4 regions of the Azospirillum sp. Sh1 genome follow, and region 2 is predicted to be linked to each of the others. Evidence: predicted binding sites of a transcription regulator. Region 2 holds the regulator's gene; each other region holds the start of a gene.
The links. Region 2 encodes PhoB, which activates phosphate uptake and scavenging genes when phosphate is short. Its sites were predicted from a motif close to TNTCATAAAACTGTCA; they were not measured.

Region 1: a site for PhoB is predicted at 2,761-2,776, ahead of FZ029_RS01845 (Na/Pi cotransporter family protein). Genes of this name have one in related genera too.
Region 3: a site for PhoB is predicted at 1,784-1,799, ahead of FZ029_RS12320 (RNA degradosome polyphosphate kinase). Genes of this name have one in related genera too.
Region 4: a site for PhoB is predicted at 1,489-1,504, ahead of pstS (phosphate ABC transporter substrate-binding protein PstS). Genes of this name have one in related genera too.

The regions. Positions count from the first base shown of each region.
Region 1 covers NZ_VTTK01000001.1:395,212-399,767, forward strand. The annotation lists gene FZ029_RS01840 (EAL domain-containing protein) at 1-808, opposite strand, end outside; gene FZ029_RS01845 (Na/Pi cotransporter family protein) at 997-2,667, opposite strand; gene ychF (redox-regulated ATPase YchF) at 2,831-3,931, opposite strand; gene pth (aminoacyl-tRNA hydrolase) at 4,035-4,556, opposite strand, start outside.
Region 2 covers NZ_VTTK01000013.1:41,166-45,721, forward strand. The annotation lists gene FZ029_RS15140 (FtsX-like permease family protein) at 1-767, shown strand, start outside; gene FZ029_RS15145 (Bax inhibitor-1/YccA family protein) at 914-1,639, shown strand; gene FZ029_RS15150 (SAM-dependent chlorinase/fluorinase) at 1,723-2,451, opposite strand; gene phoB (phosphate regulon transcriptional regulator PhoB) at 2,599-3,303, opposite strand; gene pstB (phosphate ABC transporter ATP-binding protein PstB) at 3,399-4,145, opposite strand; gene pstA (phosphate ABC transporter permease PstA) at 4,261-4,556, opposite strand, start outside.
Region 3 covers NZ_VTTK01000010.1:4,631-9,186, forward strand. The annotation lists gene FZ029_RS12310 (CYTH and CHAD domain-containing protein) at 1-1,115, opposite strand, end outside; gene FZ029_RS12315 (histidine phosphatase family protein) at 1,199-1,717, opposite strand; gene FZ029_RS12320 (RNA degradosome polyphosphate kinase) at 1,898-4,045, shown strand; gene FZ029_RS12325 (Ppx/GppA family phosphatase) at 4,069-4,556, shown strand, end outside.
Region 4 covers NZ_VTTK01000024.1:78,233-82,788, forward strand. The annotation lists gene pstC (phosphate ABC transporter permease subunit PstC) at 1-171, opposite strand, end outside; gene pstS (phosphate ABC transporter substrate-binding protein PstS) at 280-1,347, opposite strand; gene FZ029_RS21930 (methyl-accepting chemotaxis protein) at 1,534-4,143, opposite strand; gene FZ029_RS21935 (glutathione S-transferase N-terminal domain-containing protein) at 4,426-4,556, opposite strand, start outside.

The sequences.
Region 1 (4,556 bases), on a different contig from region 2:
CGGCCAGGAACTCGCTCACCCCGTCGGCGCTCAGCGGGCGCGACAGCCAATAGCCTTGCAGAACGTCGCAGCGGTAGGCCTGCAGATAGAGCCGCTGTTCCGGCGTCTCCACCCCTTCCGCCACCACGCCCAAATCCAGCGCGTGGGCCAGCGCCACCACCGCCTGGACGATGGCGGCGGCGTCGCGGTCCTCGACCATCGCCTGGACGAACTGCTTGTCGATCTTCAGCGCTTCCACCGGCACCCGGCGCAGGGTGGCCAGCGACGACCAGCCGGTGCCGAAATCGTCCAGCACCAGCCGGATTCCGGCACCGCGCAATTGCAACAAGGCCTCGCGCGCGTCGGCGCTCTGGCTGAACATGCTGGTTTCGGTCAGCTCCAGCTTCAGGTTGGCGGCCGGCAGGCCGGTCTCCGCCAGGATCGCCAGCACCTTCAACACCAGCCCCGGATCGTCGAGCTGCCGCGCCGACAGGTTCACCGACACCGGAATGTCGGGATAGCCGGCACGCAGCCAGCCGGCGGCCACCCTGCAGGCGGTCCGCAGGGTCCATTCGCCCAGCAGGTGGATCGCTTCCCCCTGCTCCGCCATCGGCACGAAGACGTCGGGCGGCAGCATGGTGCCGTCGGACAGGCGCCAGCGCGACAGCGCCTCGAAGCCGGTCAGGCGGCTGGTGACGACGTCCGCCTGCGGCTGAAAGACCAGGGAAAGCTCCTGCCGCTCGATGGCGTCGCGCACCCGCTCGGCGAATCCCGCGCCGGATGCCCCCTGTGCATTGGGTCCGTTCGACGTCGCGTGCGTGTTCGCCACCGTCCGCTCCCTCTCGACATCCGTTCCTTGGCACTCACTGCCATAACAACCACAGGAACGATTTGTTAACCATGTCGCGAAAGAGCTTGACGAATTTTATATGGTTACGAAAGTGTTAACGTGGCTGGATCGGTGACAAGAAAAGGTCGAAGCGGAAGCCGCGCCATACCCCCATCGGGAGCGGACGGTCACGCCCGTGCTGCCCCTCGTTTGAGACGGCTGGGCAGAAGCTCCCCCGATTGATCGAGAACGGGATAGGCGGCGGCGACCAGATGGGCGTTGATCCGGCGCAGGTCGCGCAGGATGTCCAGATGAAGGGCGCTGGTCTCGACACTTTCCTTGCGGCCGGCGCGCAGACGGGCGAAATGCGCCTCGGTGGCGCTGGTTTCCAGATCGCGGATCACCTCCTTTTCATGGATCAGCGCGCGGGCGGACCGGACATCGCCCGACACGAAGACGGCGGCGGCCAGACGCTGGGTCTCGCTCAGCCGTTCCAGCATGCCGGCGATCTCGGCGGCCCCCTCGGTGGAGAAGCGCAGCCTGCGCCGGATTTTCTTGGAGGCCGCTTCCATCAGGTTGCGGTCGACGATGTCGCCGACATGCTCCAGGTTGATGGTGAAGGTCAGCACGTCCGACACCCGGCGGGCATCGCGTTCGTCCAGATCCTCGACATTGATCTGGGTGAGGTAGCGCTTGATGGCGTCGTGCAGACGGTCCAGCACATCGTCCATCCGCCGGATTTCCTGCACCCGCTTGCGGTCCTCGGTCTGGATCACGTCCAGCGCGCCGCGCAGCATGCCGTCCACCGTGTCGGCCATGCGCAACGCCTCCCGCGACGCGTTGGCGATGGCGAGGTGGGGGACGCGGAGCGCGCTGCGGTCGAGATAGAGCGGCATCGCCGGATCGGCGACCGCAACCCGTTCCGGGAACATCCGGGTCAGCGCCCGTGCGAACCAGGGAAGCGGGCCGATGAACAACCCGGCCATCGCCAGATTGAAGGCAAGGTGGAAGTTGGCCGCCAGCCGCGTGGCGTCCGGCGATACCGCCTGCAGCCCGGCGGTGATCGGCCCCAGCAGCGGCACGACGATGAGGCAGCCGACGAGCCGGTTGATGAGGTTGCCGACCGGCAGCCGCCTAGCCGCCGGGTTGCGGCCGTCGCCGCCCGGCCCCTCAATCACCGGATTGACGGCGCTGCCCAGATTGGCGCCGGCGACCATGGCGACCGCGGCCTCCGGCCCGATCACCCCGCCGCCGGCCAGCGAAGCGATCAGGAGGATGGCGGCGACGCTGGAATGGGCGGCCCAGGACAGCAGCGCCGCCAGCATTACCGCCACCACCGGATCGGCGGTCAGCATCGCCAGCATCCGCCGCAGCATCGGCGCGTTCTCCGCCGGGGCGATGGTCGCCAGCAGCAGGTGCAGCGACAGCAGCATCAGGCCCAGCCCGATGGCGACCCGGCCCAGGTCGCGGCTGCGCGTCCGCGCGCCGCGGCGGAAGGCGATGAAGCCGCCCAACAGCAGGACCGGCGCCACATGGGCGACGTCGAAAGCCAGAATCTGCACGATCAGGGTGGAGCCGACATTGGCGCCCAGCATCACCGCCAGCGCCGGCATCAGCGACACCAGCCCGGTGGCGGTGAAACCGGTCGCCATCAGGCCGGTGGCGGTGCTGCTCTGCAGCAGCATGGTGATGCCCATGCCGGACAGGAAGGCGGTCCAGCGGTTGCGCAGCCCGGCCCCCAGGATGCGGCGCAGGTCGCCGCCCAGCGCACGGGTCAGCCCGCTCTGCACCATGTGCAGCCCCCACAGGAGCAGCACGACATTCCCGGCCAGTTCCAGCAGCACCCGCGTCGCCTGCATCGCACCCCCTGTGTCGGGCCCCATGTCGGGCTGGAGTGCGAGTGGGCCGCACCCCTAACTGAAGGGTGGGGAGCGCCGATTGTTACGACAATATGACAGTTGGGTGACGGCGGAGGTGGAAAGGGGGCGGTGATGCCACCGCCCCCTCGAAAACTCCGTCCAATCAGACGTTGAAGCGGAAGTGGAAGATGTCGCCGTCCTGGACGACATATTCCTTGCCTTCCTGGCGCATCTTGCCGGCGTCCTTCGCCCCCTGCTCGCCACCCAGCGTGACGAAGCTGGTGTAGTCGATGGTCTCGGCACGGATGAAGCCGCGCTCGAAGTCGGTATGGATGACGCCGGCGGCCTCGGGCGCCTTGGCGTTGCGGCGCACGGTCCAGGCGCGCGTCTCCTTCGGACCGACGGTGAAGAAGGTGATCAGGTCCAGCAGCTTGAAGCCGGCGCGGATCAGCTTGTTAAGGCCCGTTTCCTCCAGCCCCATCGATTCCAGGAATTCGGCCTTCTCGGCCGGGTCGGCGAGCTGGGCGACTTCGGACTCGATGGCGGCGGAGATGACGACGACCTCGGCGTTCTCGGCCTTGGCCTTCTCGGCAACCTTGGCGGAGAAGGCGTTGCCGGTGGCGGCCGACGCCTCTTCCACGTTGCAGACATAGAGCACCGGCTTGTCGGTCAGCAGCATGAACTGCTTGAACACCGGCTTCTCTTCGTCCGACAGCTCGACCACGCGAGCGGGCTTGCCGTCCTGCAGCACCTTGAGGGCGCGCTCCATCAGGTCGGCCTTGATCTTGCTGTCCTTGTCGCCGCCCTTGGCCTTCTTCTGCAGGCTGGTCAGCTGTCGTTCCAGGCTTTCCATGTCGGCGAGCATCAGCTCGGTCTCGACCACCTCGGCGTCGCGCAGCGGATCGACGTTGCCCTCGACATGGGTGATGTCGTCGTCCTCGAAGCAGCGCAGCACATGGACGATGGCGTCGACCTCGCGGATGTTGGCGAGGAACTGGTTGCCCAGCCCTTCACCCTTCGACGCGCCGCGGATCAGGCCGGCGATGTCCACGAACTCCAGCTGGGTCGGGACGACCTTCTGCGACTTGGCGATTTCGGCCAGCTTGTCCTGCCGCGTGTCGGGCACGCCGACGCGGCCGACGTTCGGCTCCTTGGTGCAGAAGGGGAAATTCGCCGCCTCCGCCGCCTGGGTGGCAGTCAGCGCGTTGAAAAGGGTCGACTTGCCGACGTTCGGCAGGCCGACGATGCCGCAATTGAAGCCCATGGGTGGGTGCTCGCCGTCGGAAATTCTGGAATTGAGGCGCTTTATCCTACGAAGGGGGACAAAGCGCAAACGCGAAGTGGGGGAGGAACTGGCAGGCCGCGGCTTATCGCGCCTGCGTCGCCACCGTCACCTTGTTCATGAACAGCTCCGGTTGGCCTTCCACCATCAGGGGGAGGTTGTCGGAGACGGCATCCAGCAGCGGGTCGATCCAACCCTGGTCGGCCTTGGCGAAGTCGTGCAGGACGTAGCCGCTGACCAGATCCTTGTTGCCGGGATGGCCGATGCCGAGGCGGATGCGCCAGTATTCCTTGCCGATATGCGCGTCGATGGAGCGCAGGCCGTTGTGCCCGCCATGGCCGCCGCCCTTCTTCACCCGGATCCTGCCGGGGGGCAGGTCCAGCTCGTCATGGATGACGACGACGTTCTCGGGCTTCAATTTGTAGAATTGCAGGGCCGCAACCACCGACTGGCCGGACAGGTTCATGAAGGTGGCGGGCTCCAGCGCCAGCACCTTGTCGCCGGCGACGGTGCCCTCGGCGGTCTGGCCCTGGAAACGCTTCTTCCACGGGGTGAAGCGATGGCGTCGGGCGATGGTCTCCGCCGCCATGAAGCCGATGTTGTGGCG
Region 2 (4,556 bases):
CGAAGCATTCCACCGTCACCGCCGGCAGCTGGTGGCCGCAGGATTATGCCGGGCCGCCGCTGATCTCCATCCACCAGAGCGTGGCCGAGGCCTTCGGCATCGGTCCCGGCGCCACCATGACCATCAACATTCTGGGCCGCAGCATCGAGGCGAAGGTCGCCAACGTGCGCTCCGCCGATTTCAGCAGCATGGCGATCAACTTCACCATGGTCTTCGCCCCCGGCACGCTGGAAGGCGCGCCGCAGACCTGGGTCGCCACCGTCCGCGCCACGCCGGATGCCGAAACGCAGGTGCAGCGCGCCGTGCTGCAACGCTTCCCCAACATCACCATGGTGCGGGTGAAGGACGCGCTGGACACGGTGTCGGAAATGCTGGGCCATATCGGCACCGCGGTGCGCATCGTCGCCGGCATCACGCTGGCCGCCGGCACGCTGGTTCTGGCCGGCGCAGTCGCCGCCGGGCACCGCCGCCGGGTCTACGACGCGGTTGTCCTGAAGGTGCTGGGGGCCACGCGCGGCGACGTGCTGCGCGCCTTTCTGCTGGAATACGGGCTGTTGGGTCTGCTGACCGCGGTCATTGCCGGCATCATCGGCACGCTGACCGCCTGGGCCGTGCTGACGTTCCTGATGCATTGGGAGTGGAACTTCCTGCCGTCGGCGGTGGTCACCACCGCATTGCTGAGCACGGCGATCACGCTTGCTTTCGGGTTCTATGGTACTTGGCGGGCTTTGGGCCAGCCTTCGGCGCCATTGCTTCGGAACGAATGATTCGCGCGTCAGAAAGCCGCAGGAAAAACGAATCGTGAAAGCTTTTTCATCTAGAAAAAGCGCTGTCGATTCCTATTGAACCGCATGGCGGGCTCGCCAATATGTCCTGCGACGGGATCACCCAATTCCACCGAGGAAACCAAACCATGGCAGACCCGACCTATAACCGCTTCGCGACCGCAGGCCGCGCGACAGATCGGGGATACTTCGACGAAGGCCTGCGCCAGCACATGCTGCGCGTGTACAACTACATGGGTGCCGGCCTGATCCTGACGGGTCTGGTCGCCGCGCTCGTGTCGTCCAGCCCGGCCATGCTCCAGGCCATTTTCGGCACGCCGCTGAAGTGGGTAGTGATGCTGGCCCCGCTGGCCTTCGTCATGGTGCTGTCCTTCGGCATCCAGCGCCTGTCCTTCGCATCGGCACAGATGATCTTCTGGGCCTATTGCGGTGCCATGGGCCTGTCGATGTCGGCCATCTTCCTGGTCTTCACCGGGGCGTCGATCGCGCTGACCTTCTTCGTCACCGCCGCCACCTTCCTGGCGATGAGCCTCTACGGCTACACCACGAAGGCCGACCTGTCGAAGATGGGCTCGTTCCTGATGATGGGCGTCATCGGCCTGGTGATCGCCGGCCTGGCGAACATCTTCTTCCAGTCGCCGGCCCTGCATTTCGCGATCTCCGCCATCGGCGTGCTGATCTTCACCGGTCTGACCGCCTATGACACGCAGTCGATCAAGGAAAGCTACGCCGAGGGCTACGATCACGAGAGCACCGGCAAGCTGGCCCTGATGGGCGCCCTGACGCTGTACCTGGACTTCATCAACCTGTTCCAGTTCCTGCTGCAGTTCCTGGGCCAGCGCAACAACGACTGATCCCGAGACGCCTGATCGGACAAGCATCGGATCAAAGCAGCAGCCGCCCGGAAGCCCCCCGCTTCCGGGCGGTTTTCTTTTGGTCAGGTCTCAACGATCACCGGGTCGCCGACCGCCAGACCCAGCACCCGGTCGGCCCGCCCGCGGTTGACCGCGATCTCCGCCAACCCGTTGGAGTTCTCGTACCACAGCGGCTGTCCCGGCCCGACGGCGCCGAAGGTGCGGGCGCGGGCGATGCGGCTGCTGGCGGCGGTCAGCACCGCATCGGCGGGCAGGGCGGCGGCGCGCATGCCGGTCATGGCGTTGCCGTAGACGTCGACATAGACGATGCGGGCCAACTCGTCCGGCCAGTCGGGGCGGTCGATGGCGGCGGGGGCGAGCGGACTGCGCTCGATGCTGCGGCCGGTGGCGAGGCCGGCGGCGACGGGGGCGAACAGGTCGCGGCCGTGGAAGCTGGCGGACAGCCGATCGGGAATCCAGTCGATGGTCCAGGCGTTTAGCGACGTTGCGCGGCGGGCGATCAGGGCGAACAGGCCATTGTCGGGACCGACGAACCACCGCCCGTCGGCCTCGACCATCACCGGCCACCGTTCGGTGCCGACGCCGGGATCGACCACGCAGAGGAAGACGCTGCCGGCCGGGAAGGCCGGGGCGTAGGCCGCCAGCAGATAGGCGGAGAGCTGCGGGTCGAAGGCGGGGGCGTCGGCGAACAGATCGATGACGGGGACGGTGGGCGCCTGTTGCGCCAACACCGCCTTCATCTGGCCGGTATAGGGGCCGGAGAGGCCGAAGTCGGTGAAGAGCAGGATCATGCGGTGTTGCTCCCTCCGTAGCCTTGCCCCCCTCCCTAACCCTCCCCCGCTATCGCGGGAGAGGGGACTGCCGCCGCTTCGCAGAAGGCACCCTCTCCCACCGAAGGTGGGGGAGGGATGGGGAGGGGGCAATCAATGCCAATACCCTCACATCGACTTCGTATCCAGCGCGTAGCCCGCCGACCGCACGGTGCGGATCAGGTCCAATTCGTCCTCTTCATTCATCGCCTTGCGCAGGCGGCGGATGTGTACGTCGACCGTACGCGGCTCGACGTACACGTCATGGCCCCACACCAGATCGAGCAGCTGTTCACGCGAAAAAACGCGGCCGGGATGCTGCATGAAGTGGCGCAGCAGGCGGAATTCGGTGGGTCCGAGATGTACGTCCCGGCTGTTGCGGCGTACGCGGTGGGCGGCCAAGTCCATCGTCACGTCGGCGAAGGTCAGCACCTCGTCGGTCATGCCGGGGGAGGCGCGGCGCAAAACCGCGCGCATGCGGGCGACCAGCTCGGTCGGTGAGAAGGGCTTGGTGATATAGTCGTCGGCGCCGGAATTCAGGCCGCGCACCCGGTCGCCTTCCTCGCCGCGGGCGGTCAGCATGATGATCGGGATGTCGCGGGTCTTGGCATTGCGGCGCAGCTGGCGGCACACCTCCAGACCGCTCATCAGCGGCAGCATCCAGTCGAGCAGCACGATGTGCGGCGTCTGTTCGCCGGCGGCCAGCAGGGCCTCCTCGCCGTCGCTGGCGGTGGCGACGCGGAAGCCTTCCTTTTCCAGGTTGTACTTCAGCAGCGTCAGGATGTCGGCCTCGTCCTCGACGATCAGGACGAGCGGCTTGAGGGCCGCGTTCATGGTGGCTCCGTTCACAGCGCGCGTCTCGACGTTAACCGGCATGGCACAGCCTTTTCAACACAGGAGGGAAGGGGGGCGGGCATAGGGACAGCGGCTCAGCCATAGCGGCCGGTGATGTAGCCCTGGGTGCGCTCGTCGCGCGGGTTGGTGAAGATCTCCTCGGTGTCGTCGCACTCCACCATCTCGCCCAGATGGAAGAAGGCGGTGCGCTGCGACACGCGGGCGGCCTGCTGCATGTTGTGGGTGACGATGACGATGGTGTAGTTGGCCCGCAGCTCGTCGATCAGCTCCTCGATATGGGCGGTCGCGATGGGGTCGAGCGCCGAGCAGGGCTCGTCCATCAGGATCACCTCGGGGCTGACGGCGATGGCGCGGGCGATGCACAGCCGCTGCTGCTGGCCGCCGGACAGGCTGGTGCCGGGTTCGCGCAGGCGGTCCTTGACCTCCGCCCACAGGCCGGCGCGCTTCAGCGAGGTCTGCACCACCTCGTCCAACTCGTCGCGTCCGGAAGCGAGTCCGTGGATGCGCGGGCCGTAGGAGACGTTGTCGTAGATCGATTTCGGGAAGGGGTTCGGCTTCTGGAACACCATGCCGACACGGGCGCGCAGCTGCACCGCATCGACGGCCTTGCCATAGACGTCCTCACCGTCGAGCGCGATCCGCCCTTCGACCCGGCACCCCTCGACGGTGTCGTTCATCCGGTTCAGGCAGCGCAGGAAGGTGGACTTGCCGCAGCCGGACGGGCCGATCAGCGCCAGCACCCGGTTTTCCTGGATGTCGAGATCGATGCCCTTCAACGCCTGCTTGGCGCCGTAGAACACCTTCACCCCGCGGGCGGTCATCTTGGCAGGCAGGGCGGCGCCGGACGCCCGGTTCGGTTGCCGGTCGCCACGGGGCCGCAGCTTCAACTGGCTCGGGATGCCGCTTTTAATGCTGCCTGGAATGCTCATGGGGCGCTCACCACCGTCTCTCGAAAATCTTGCGCAGGATCACGGCCGCCCCGTTCAGCAGGATCAGGACGCCGAGCAGGATCAGGATCGCCGCGGAGGTGCGCTCGGTGAAGGCACGTTCCGGACTGTCGGCCCACATGTAGATCTGCACCGGCAGCACCGTGGCGCTGTCGGTCAGCCCGTGGGGGATGTCGACGATGAAGGCGACCATGCCGATCATCAGCAGCGGCGCCGTCTCGCCCAGTGCGCGGGCCATGCCTATGATGGTGCCGGTCAGGATGCCGGGCATCGCCAGCGGCAGCA
Region 3 (4,556 bases), on a different contig from region 2:
GCCGCAACGGCTTCCCGCGCCGGCCCGGCGCCGGCGGTCCGGGCGAGTGCGGCCAGCCGCTCCAGCGCCGTGCGGTCGATGCCCGGCGCCGTCTTCGGATCGGCGAGAAGCGGGTCGATGATGCCGGACATCAGCACGTCCCACCCGCGCGCCGGCCCCAGCCGCTTGGCCAGCGCACGGCTTTCCTCCACCAGCCGGTCGGCCTCGGGCGAGGCGACCAGCGGCGCGAAGAAGCGGTGTGCGATGCGCAGACAGCGCAAGGCCACGCGCATGCGGTGCAGCCCTTCCACATCGCCGCCCGCCAGCGCGCAGGATTCGTTGGCGAGGAACTGGCGCAACGCCTGCCGCAGGATGTGCCGGTAAGCCTCCGCCACCGTGGTCAGCGGCGACAGGCCGAGCGGCTCGGCCTCCACCGGCCCCGGCGCCTTGCCGGTGACCAGCCGCAGCCCGGCCTCCGCCTTGCTTTCGGTGCCGATGCGCATGGGGATGGCGGCCTGCAGGGCCAGCGCCAGGTCGAACAGGCTGGCGACCTTGCCGGCCTTCAATTCCAACTCCACCTCGCCGACCGGCAGAGAGTTGCCGCCGGCATAGATGGCACCGTCATCCACAGCCAGTTCGACCGCCGTCAGCGTATCGGGGCGAAGCAGCAGGGTGGTGCGGCGGAAATCGGTGATGAACAGGCAATCCAGCACGTCGAGCGCCGCCGCCGGAACCAACCCGGCGACAGCGGGATCGCTCAGCACGCCGGTGTCGACCGCTTCGCCCGCGACGATCCATTCCCATTCCCGCCGCACCGCCACGGCGGCGGAATCGCCGGGGCTGGCGCTGTTCACGGTCTTCAAGGTCTGGATGAAGCGGTCGCCCTCCTGCCGCACGCGCAACGCCACCCCGTTCGCGGCCAGCTTCAGGTCGGGGGTATCGAAATAGGCGGTGCGCAGCCGCTGCGTCGCGGCCGGACCATCGGCCAGCGCCTGCAGCGCGGGAAGGGCGGCAACCCGCGCCAGATCCGCCGATGCGGCATGGAGCTTCAGCTCCACCTCGCGGAAGGCGGCGGGGGCGGAGGTCTGCGCATCGGGGAGTGCGGACGGGCTGACGGGCGGAATGGCGGGTGGCAAGGGTCGGCATCCTCCCGTATCCGGCCGGGAACGGCCTGGAATGACTCAGGTGGTTCCGTGGATACTCCAACCGCCGCCGCAGGTTAAGAGAGTTTACGCGGCTGCACAAAATCCGCCAGCCGCCCCGCCCCCAGTTCCAGGTCGGCCCAATGCAGCGTTTCGAAGACGAGGACGGCGCAGGCGCCGGTCGGAAACTTGTCGGCCAGCGCATGGCGCAGCCCGTGGTCGCCGCTGCCGGTCAGGGCGTTGGCCAGCTCGTGCAGGTCCGGATTGTGCGCTATCAACAACAGGCCGGTCGCCGAGTCCGGCGCGTCGCGCAGCCGTTCCAGCAGCGTGTGGGCGCCGCACAGGTACAGTCCCCGCTCATGCTCCACCGGCGGGAATGGCGCGCCGATGGCCGCCATCACGCGTTTGCGCGTTTCCACCGCCCGCACCGCGGTGGAACACAGCACGAGGTCGATGTGGGCATGATGCCTGGCCAGATGGCCGCCGACGAGGGTGGCGGCCTTCTCGCCGCGGGCGTTCAGCGGTCGGTCGTGGTCGCCCAGCGACGGATCGTCCCAGGAGGATTTCGCGTGGCGCAGCAGGAACAGCGTCTTCATGGCGGCAATCGGTCGCGGCAGGGGAGGGAAAGGGGAGGGAGAGGTCGCAGCCTATAGCCAAATGGGAGTCCTGAAACCGTAACGCATATGGGATACTCTGTCTGCCCACCATATAACCGTCGTCGGCACCGCTGAAAGGCAGGCGCCGGCGCTCAGGGTTTCAAGATTTCAGAGGTCGACGTGACGCAACTCCAGGAACTCGATTCGGTCGGTATCGAGCCAAACGCTCCGGAACGCTTCATCAATCGGGAGCTGTCGTGGCTGGCCTTCAACCAGCGCGTCCTGGACGAGGCCGCCAACCCCCATCACCCGCTTCTGGAGCGGTTGCGCTTCCTGTCGATCTCCGCCAGCAACCTCGACGAATTCTACATGGTCCGCGTCGCCGGCCTGAAAGGGCAGGTGGCCGCCGGCGTGAAGGCGCCGAGCCCGGAGAATCTGACGCCCGCCCAGCAGCTGGCCGCGGTGAAGCAGCGCATCGCGGCGTTGATGGAAAGCCAGCAGACGATGTGGCGCACGCTGAAGGGCGAACTGCGGGAGGCCGGGATTTCCGTGGTCGATCCCAAGGACCTCAGCGAGGGCGAGCTGGACTGGCTGGAAGCGAAGTTCCTGGACGACATCTTCCCGATCCTGACGCCCATCGCCGTCGATCCCGCCCACCCCTTCCCGTTCCTGCCCAATCTCGGATTCTCGCTGGCGCTGCAACTGCATGACCCGGTCAAGGGCCGGCACATCGACGCCCTGGTGCCGCTACCCTCGCAGTTGGAGCGGTTCCTGCGCCTGCCCGGCTCGGACATCCGCTTCCTCCAGCTGGAAAAGGTGGTGATGCAGTTCATCGACCGCCTGTTCCCTCCGTTCCAGGTCAAGGCGCACGGCGTCTTCCGTGTCCTGCGCGACAGCGAGATCGAAATCGAGGAAGAGGCGGAGGATCTGGTCCGCACCTTCGAAAGCGCGTTGAAGCGCCGCCGCCGCGGCAGCGTCATCCGGCTCGCCACCGACAGCGGCATGGCGGCCGACCTGCGCGATTTCCTGCGCCATGAGCTCAACGTCGCCTCGGACGACGTCTTCATCCTGGACGGGCTGATCGGCCTGACCGACACCAAGCAGCTGATCGTCGACGAGCGGCCGGATCTGGTCTTCCGCCCGTTCAACGCCCGGTTCCCGGAACGCATCCGCGATTTCGGCGGCGACTGCTTCGCGGCGATCCGCCACAAGGACATCGTGGTCCACCACCCGTACGAATCCTTCGACGTGGTGGTGCAGTTCATCCGGCAGGCGGCGCGCGACCCGCAGGTGGTGGCGATCAAGCAGACGCTCTACCGCACCAGCAAGGACAGCCCCATCGTCGCCGCGCTGATCGAAGCGGCGGAGGCCGGCAAGTCGGTGACCGCGCTGGTGGAATTGAAGGCCCGCTTCGACGAGGAGGCCAACATCCGCTGGGCGCGCGATCTGGAACGCGCCGGCGCCCAGGTGGTCTACGGCTTCGTCGATCTGAAGACCCACGCCAAGGTGTCGCTGGTGGTGCGGCGCGAGAAGAAGGCGTTGCGCAGCTACGTCCATTTCGGCACCGGCAACTACCACCCGATCACCGCGAAGGTCTACACCGACCTGTCCTTCTTCACCTGCGACCCGGCGCTTTGCCACGACGCCGCCGTCATGTTCAACTTCATGACCGGTTACGCGACGCCGAAGGTGCTGGAGAAGATCGCCATCGCGCCGATCACGCTACGCCAGCGCCTCTTCGACCTGATCGAGGCGGAGATCGCCCATGCCGCCGCCGGCCGTCCGGCGTCGATCTGGGTGAAGCTGAACTCGCTGGTCGACCCGGTCATCATCGACAAGCTGTACAAGGCGTCGCAGGCCGGGGTGCAGATCGACATGATCATCCGCGGCATCTGCTGCCTGCGGCCGGGGGTGAAGGGGCTGTCGGAGAATATCCGGGTGCGCAGCATCGTCGGCCGCTTCCTGGAACATGGCCGCGTCATCTGCTTCGGCAACGGCCATCCCATGCCCAGCAACCAGGCCAAGGTGTTCATCTCCTCGGCCGACTGGATGACCCGCAACCTGGACCGCCGGATCGAAACGCTGGTTCCCATCGAAAATCCGACGGTGCATGAACAGGTGCTCGACCAGATCATGGTCGCCAACATGAAGGACGACGCAAGCACCTGGAAGCTGGGCCCCGATGGCGTGTACCATCGGATCAAGGCTGGCCCGGACGCGTTCAGCGCCCATAATTACTTCATGACCAACCCCAGCCTGTCCGGCCGGGGCAGCGCGCTCAGCAGCAAGCGCACGCCGCCGCGGCTCATGCTGCATGCGGTGTCCTGAGGGCGGGTGACGGGAGCGAGAGTATGAGCAAGGACAAACGCGCGTCCGCCATCCCGGGCGACGTCGGGCAGGCGGGCGCCGGCGGATTCGGCATGGCTTCCGCCCCTGATCACGCCCCCAATCAAGCCGGCGAGAATGCCGGCGAGCGCGTCGGCGTGATCGACATCGGCTCCAACTCGATCCGTCTGGTCGTCTATGACGGGCTGACCCGGTCACCGCTGGCCCTGTTCAACGAGAAGGTGCTGTGCGGCCTCGGCCGCGGTGTCGAGAAGTCCGGCGTGCTGAACCCCGATGGCGTCGCCCAGGGGCTGGTGGCGCTGGAACGCTTCGCCACTCTGGCCCAGGGCATGCGTGTCGGCCGCCTGGACGTGATCGCCACCGCCGCCGTGCGCGACGCCCGCGACGGCGCCGCCTTCGTCGATGCCATCCGCCGCCGTGCCGGCCTGACCGTCCGCGTCATCAGCGGCGAGGAGGAGGCGCGGCTGTCGGCCATGGGCGTGCTGTCCGGCAC
Region 4 (4,556 bases), on a different contig from region 2:
CGGAAGCGCGCCGTCGATCAGGGAAACCGTGACGCCGCCCAGGATCAGCAGGACGAGCAGCGCGAATGCGAGGGTGGCGTTGCGGAAGGCCGCATCCTGCAGGCGCTGGCGGCGGGCCCGTCGGGCGGTGGAGGCGTGTGCGTCGGTCAAGGTCAGCGCGATCTCGGTCATGGCCGCTCCGTGAGGCGTGCGGTGGGAACGGCGCAATTTCCGTTCCCACCGGCGATCATGCCCTCGGGCGAACCGGCCGGCGGCCCGCCCGAGGTCGGTTGGCCGTGGTTACTTGGCCGACGCGGTCCAGATCGGCTTGCCGTCGGCCTGGATGGTCTGCGACCAGGTCTTCTGGACCAGCGACACCACTGAGTCCGGCATCGGGACATAGTCCAGCTCGGTCGCCATCTTGGAGCCGTTCTTATAGGCCCAGTCGAAGAACTTCAGCGCTTCGGCGGAAGCCGAGGCGTCCTGCGGGTTCTTGTACATCAGGATGAAGCTGGCGCCGGTGATCGGCCAGCTCTCCGCACCCGGCTCGTCCGTCAGCAGGACGTAATAGCCCTTGGAATTGGCCCAGTCGGCGTTGGCGGCGGCAGCCTGGAAGGCCTCGATCTTCGGAGCGACGGTCTTGCCGTCCTTGTTCTGCAGGTCGAGGTGGGTGATGTTGTTCTGCTTGGCGTAGGCGTATTCGACGTAGCCGATCGAGCCGTCCGTCTGCTTCACCATGTTGGCCACGCCTTCGTTGCCCTTGGCGCCGATGCCGGCCGGCCACTGGACGGAGGTGTTGGCGCCGATCTGGGTCTTGAACTTCGGGCTGGTCTTCGACAGGTAGTCGGTGAACAGGAAGTTGGTGCCCGACCCGTCAGAGCGGTAGACCGGGGCGATGGCGGTGTTCGGCAGGTTGACGTTCGGGTTCAGTTCCTTGATCTGCGGGTCGTTCCACTTGGTGATCTCGCCCATGTAGATGTTGGCGAGAACGGTGCCCGACAGCTTGACCTCGCCGGCCTTGATGCCCTTCAGGTTCACGACCGGAACCACGCCGCCCATGATCATCGGGAACTGGATCAGACCGGCCTGCTCCAGCTCTTCCGGCTTCAGCGGCATGTCCGACGCGCCGAAGGTGACCGTCTTGGCCTTGATCTGCTTGATGCCGCCGCCCGAACCGATCGACTGGTAGTTCAGGCCCGTGCCCGTCTCCTTCTTGTAGGCGTCGGCCCACTTGGCATAGATCGGATACGGGAAGGTGGCACCGGCACCGGAGATGTCGGCGGCCGAGGCGACCGACAGCGGGGCGACCGACACGGACAGAGCGGCCAGGGCACCGAAGGCGGCGCAGCGAACGAACGCCGAAGTCATGGTTTTCACGGCAAAACTCCCGATAGGTTTGGACGGTGTCGTTGGGTTGGAGAAATGCCCGGCCTCGGCCGGACGTCGTAACCCGCCTTCTTCGTCGCGGTGACCATAGCCGCCGCCAGTGACGGGTTTGTTTTGTTTACGTGTCAGTTTTATGAAACCGACCCGCTCTTGCCCAAAGCCGCACGCTCATCGCGCGGCCCGGATTTCCTGAAGGAACAGATGCACGGCGGAACCGAGGCTGGTCGCCTCGTGCGACAGGCTTTCCGCCACCTGCAGCACGTCGCCGGCCTGGGTGCGCACCTTGGCCGCCGCCTCCGACAGGCCGGCGACGTGGTCCGAGGCCGCCTGGGTGCCGACCGCGACGCGGTGGGAACTGTCGACGATGCTCGACGTGATCATCGCCTGCTCCTCCACCGCTGCGGCGATGGCCGAGGCGTTGGATTCGATGCGCTGGACGCTGCCGGTCATGGTCGCCACCACCTCCGCCGTTTCGCGGCTGGCCGCCTGGGTCGCGGCGATCTGGCGGGCGATCTCGGCGGTGGCCTGGGCGGTCTGGCCGGCAAGGGCCTTCACCTCCCCCGCCACCACCGCGAAACCGCGGCCCATCTCCCCCGCCCTCGCCGCCTCGATGGTGGCGTTCAGCGCCAGCAGGTTGGTCTGGCCGGCGATCTCGTCGATCAGCCCGACGACGGTGCCGATCTCGCCCGCCGTGCTCGACAGGTCGGCGACGGTCGCCTTCACCTGCTCCGCCCCGGCGGCGGTGTCGCCGATGATGCGGGCCGATTCCCCGGTGCGCTTGCTGATCTCGGCGATGGACTGCGAGATTTCCGAGGCGGCGGTCGCCACCTGCTGGATCCCCGCCGCCATCTCGCCGGACAGCTGCATGGCGGCCTCGGCGCGGTCGTTGGCGTTGGCGGCGATGTCGGTCAGCGAACGGGCCCGGGAGGCCATGACGCGGGCGGCCTCGGCCAGGGTCTCGACGCTGCTCAGCACGTTGCGTTCGAACTGGTCGGCGATCTCCAGCATGCTTGTCCGGCGGGCCGACGCGGCGTTGCGGCGCTCGATCTCCACCTTCTCGTGCGCCTCTTCCATGGCGCGGGCATTGGCGATGAAGACGAACAGCGCGCGGGCCATGTCGGTGATCTCGTCGTTGCCGTCGGCCTTCTGCTCCACCGTCAGGTCGCCGTCGGCGACCCGGCGCATGGCGTCGGCCAACGCCTCCATCCGGCCGACGACGCGGCGTCCGACATAGAGCGAGACGATCAGCCCGGCCAGCAGCACGCCGGCGGTCGCCAGCAGGAACTGGATCTCGTTGGTGCGCTCCAGCGCGTCATGGGCGGCGGCGGCCCCGTCGGCGGCCGCCCGCTCCGCCGATTGGACCAGCCCGTCGACCATTGCGGTCAGGGCGGCGCCGGTGCGGCGGTTGCTGTCGATCAGCGTGGCGTTCTCGGCATAGGCCGCCAGTTCGCCGGCGCGCAGAGCCAGGATGCCGTCGTCGCCGAAGCCCAGGGCCAGCAGCCGCTCCGCCAGCCGGCGGGTCTCCGCGCCCAGATCGTCGCCCGAGTCCGTCAAGGTGCCGCGGATCGTCGCCGCCAGTGGATCGAGCGTCCGGCGTGCGGCGGTCAGCCGGGCCGGCGTTTCCGCATTGCCGGCCTCGGCCAGCTTGCCGGCCAGCAGGTTGGCGTCGGCCATCAGGCCGCTCAGCACGGTGTAGCGGTGCTGGGCCGCCGGCACGACATTGGTCGACAGGTCCTGCATCCGCTCGGCGATGGCGCTGCCGGCCTCGGCGATGCGTCCGCGCGAATTCAGCATCAGCGGCAGCATGCGGGCGTTGGCGTCGCGGTCCAGCCGGACGATGTCGTCGACGCCGGCCGCCAGCGACTCGGCCAGCGTGCGCGCCTCCGCCTCTGGAATGCCTGGGTTGAGCTGGCGGACGCGGCGGGTATAGACGCTCTTGTCGCCATCGCCATACGCAGCCAGTTCGTTGATCGCCGCCACCACCGGGGCTGCCGCCTCGCTCTTCGCCAGCGGACGCAACGCGCCCTGCAGGTCGGACAGCGCGGAGTCGAAGTCGGTGGACAGCGACATCACCTTCGACCGGTCGGTCTCGAACGCGCCGATCAGCAGCGATTTCGCCAGGGCGGCCTCCGCTCCACGCAGCTGGAAAAGCGGGATGACCGTCTGCCCAAGCTCCGCGCCGATCACCGCGGAGGATTGCGAAGTCGCCTCGACCATCGCGGCGATCGCCTGGGCCAACTGCCCGCGCGAGGCCTGCATGTCCGGCTTCAGCGCGGCGAGCAGCTTGGCGTGAATGTCGCTCAGTTCCGCCAGCCGGCCGCTGCGCTGTTCCTGCAGGGTGAGCCGCCGGCCGGTCGCCGTCCCCAGCGCATCGATGGTGCCGAGCAGCGAACGGGCGGTGCCGGTCAGTTCCGCGACGCGGTCGGCATCGCCCCCCGTATGACTATACCCGCCGGCCAGCCGGGCGAGCTGCCCGTCCAACGCCCCGCGCTGCGCCTCGACGGCGCTGCGCAGCCGGGCCAGATCCTCTTCGGAGGTTGCGGCGTCGATCAACGGTCCCAGTGCCAGCACCCGTGCCGTCGTGGTGGCGAGGCCATGGGCGGCGCTGAGCACCGGCACCTGCGTGCCGGTGATGTCGGCGACATGGCCGCGGACGGCGCCATAGGACATCCAGCCCACCACCGCGGCGATGCAGGGAAGTGCCGCCACGGTGCCGAAGGCGATCAGCATCTTCGACTTGATGCCGGACCGCCGGCGCTGGTCGACTGGCTTTGCCATATGGGCCACCCGTGGCTTGGAGGTTGTCCGTGCCGCGCCGCGGTTCTCCGCAGACCGGCCGGCGCCATGGGTAGCCCTTCTGATTGGATGAATCGGTGACGGTTGGATGAAGTTTTCGCGACGCACAATCGAAACATTGCCGGACGCGGGAAATCATCCGTCGCGCAGCCGATCATGGTGAATCGAACGTAAACGGCGGCGAATAGAAAAGCGGCGCCCGATCCCGCCGGACGCCGCTCTATTGCACGTATTCCGCGTAGAAGCTTGGCCCAGCGGCCCGCGTTACACCGGCGGCGCCGTCCGCCGCAGGCTGTCGCGGTTGGAGGCCTTGGCGAACCACGCGGTCAGCGCCGGCCGACCCTCGCGCCAATCCTCATCTCCGAAGCGGAAGTCGAGGTAGCCGAGCGCAACCA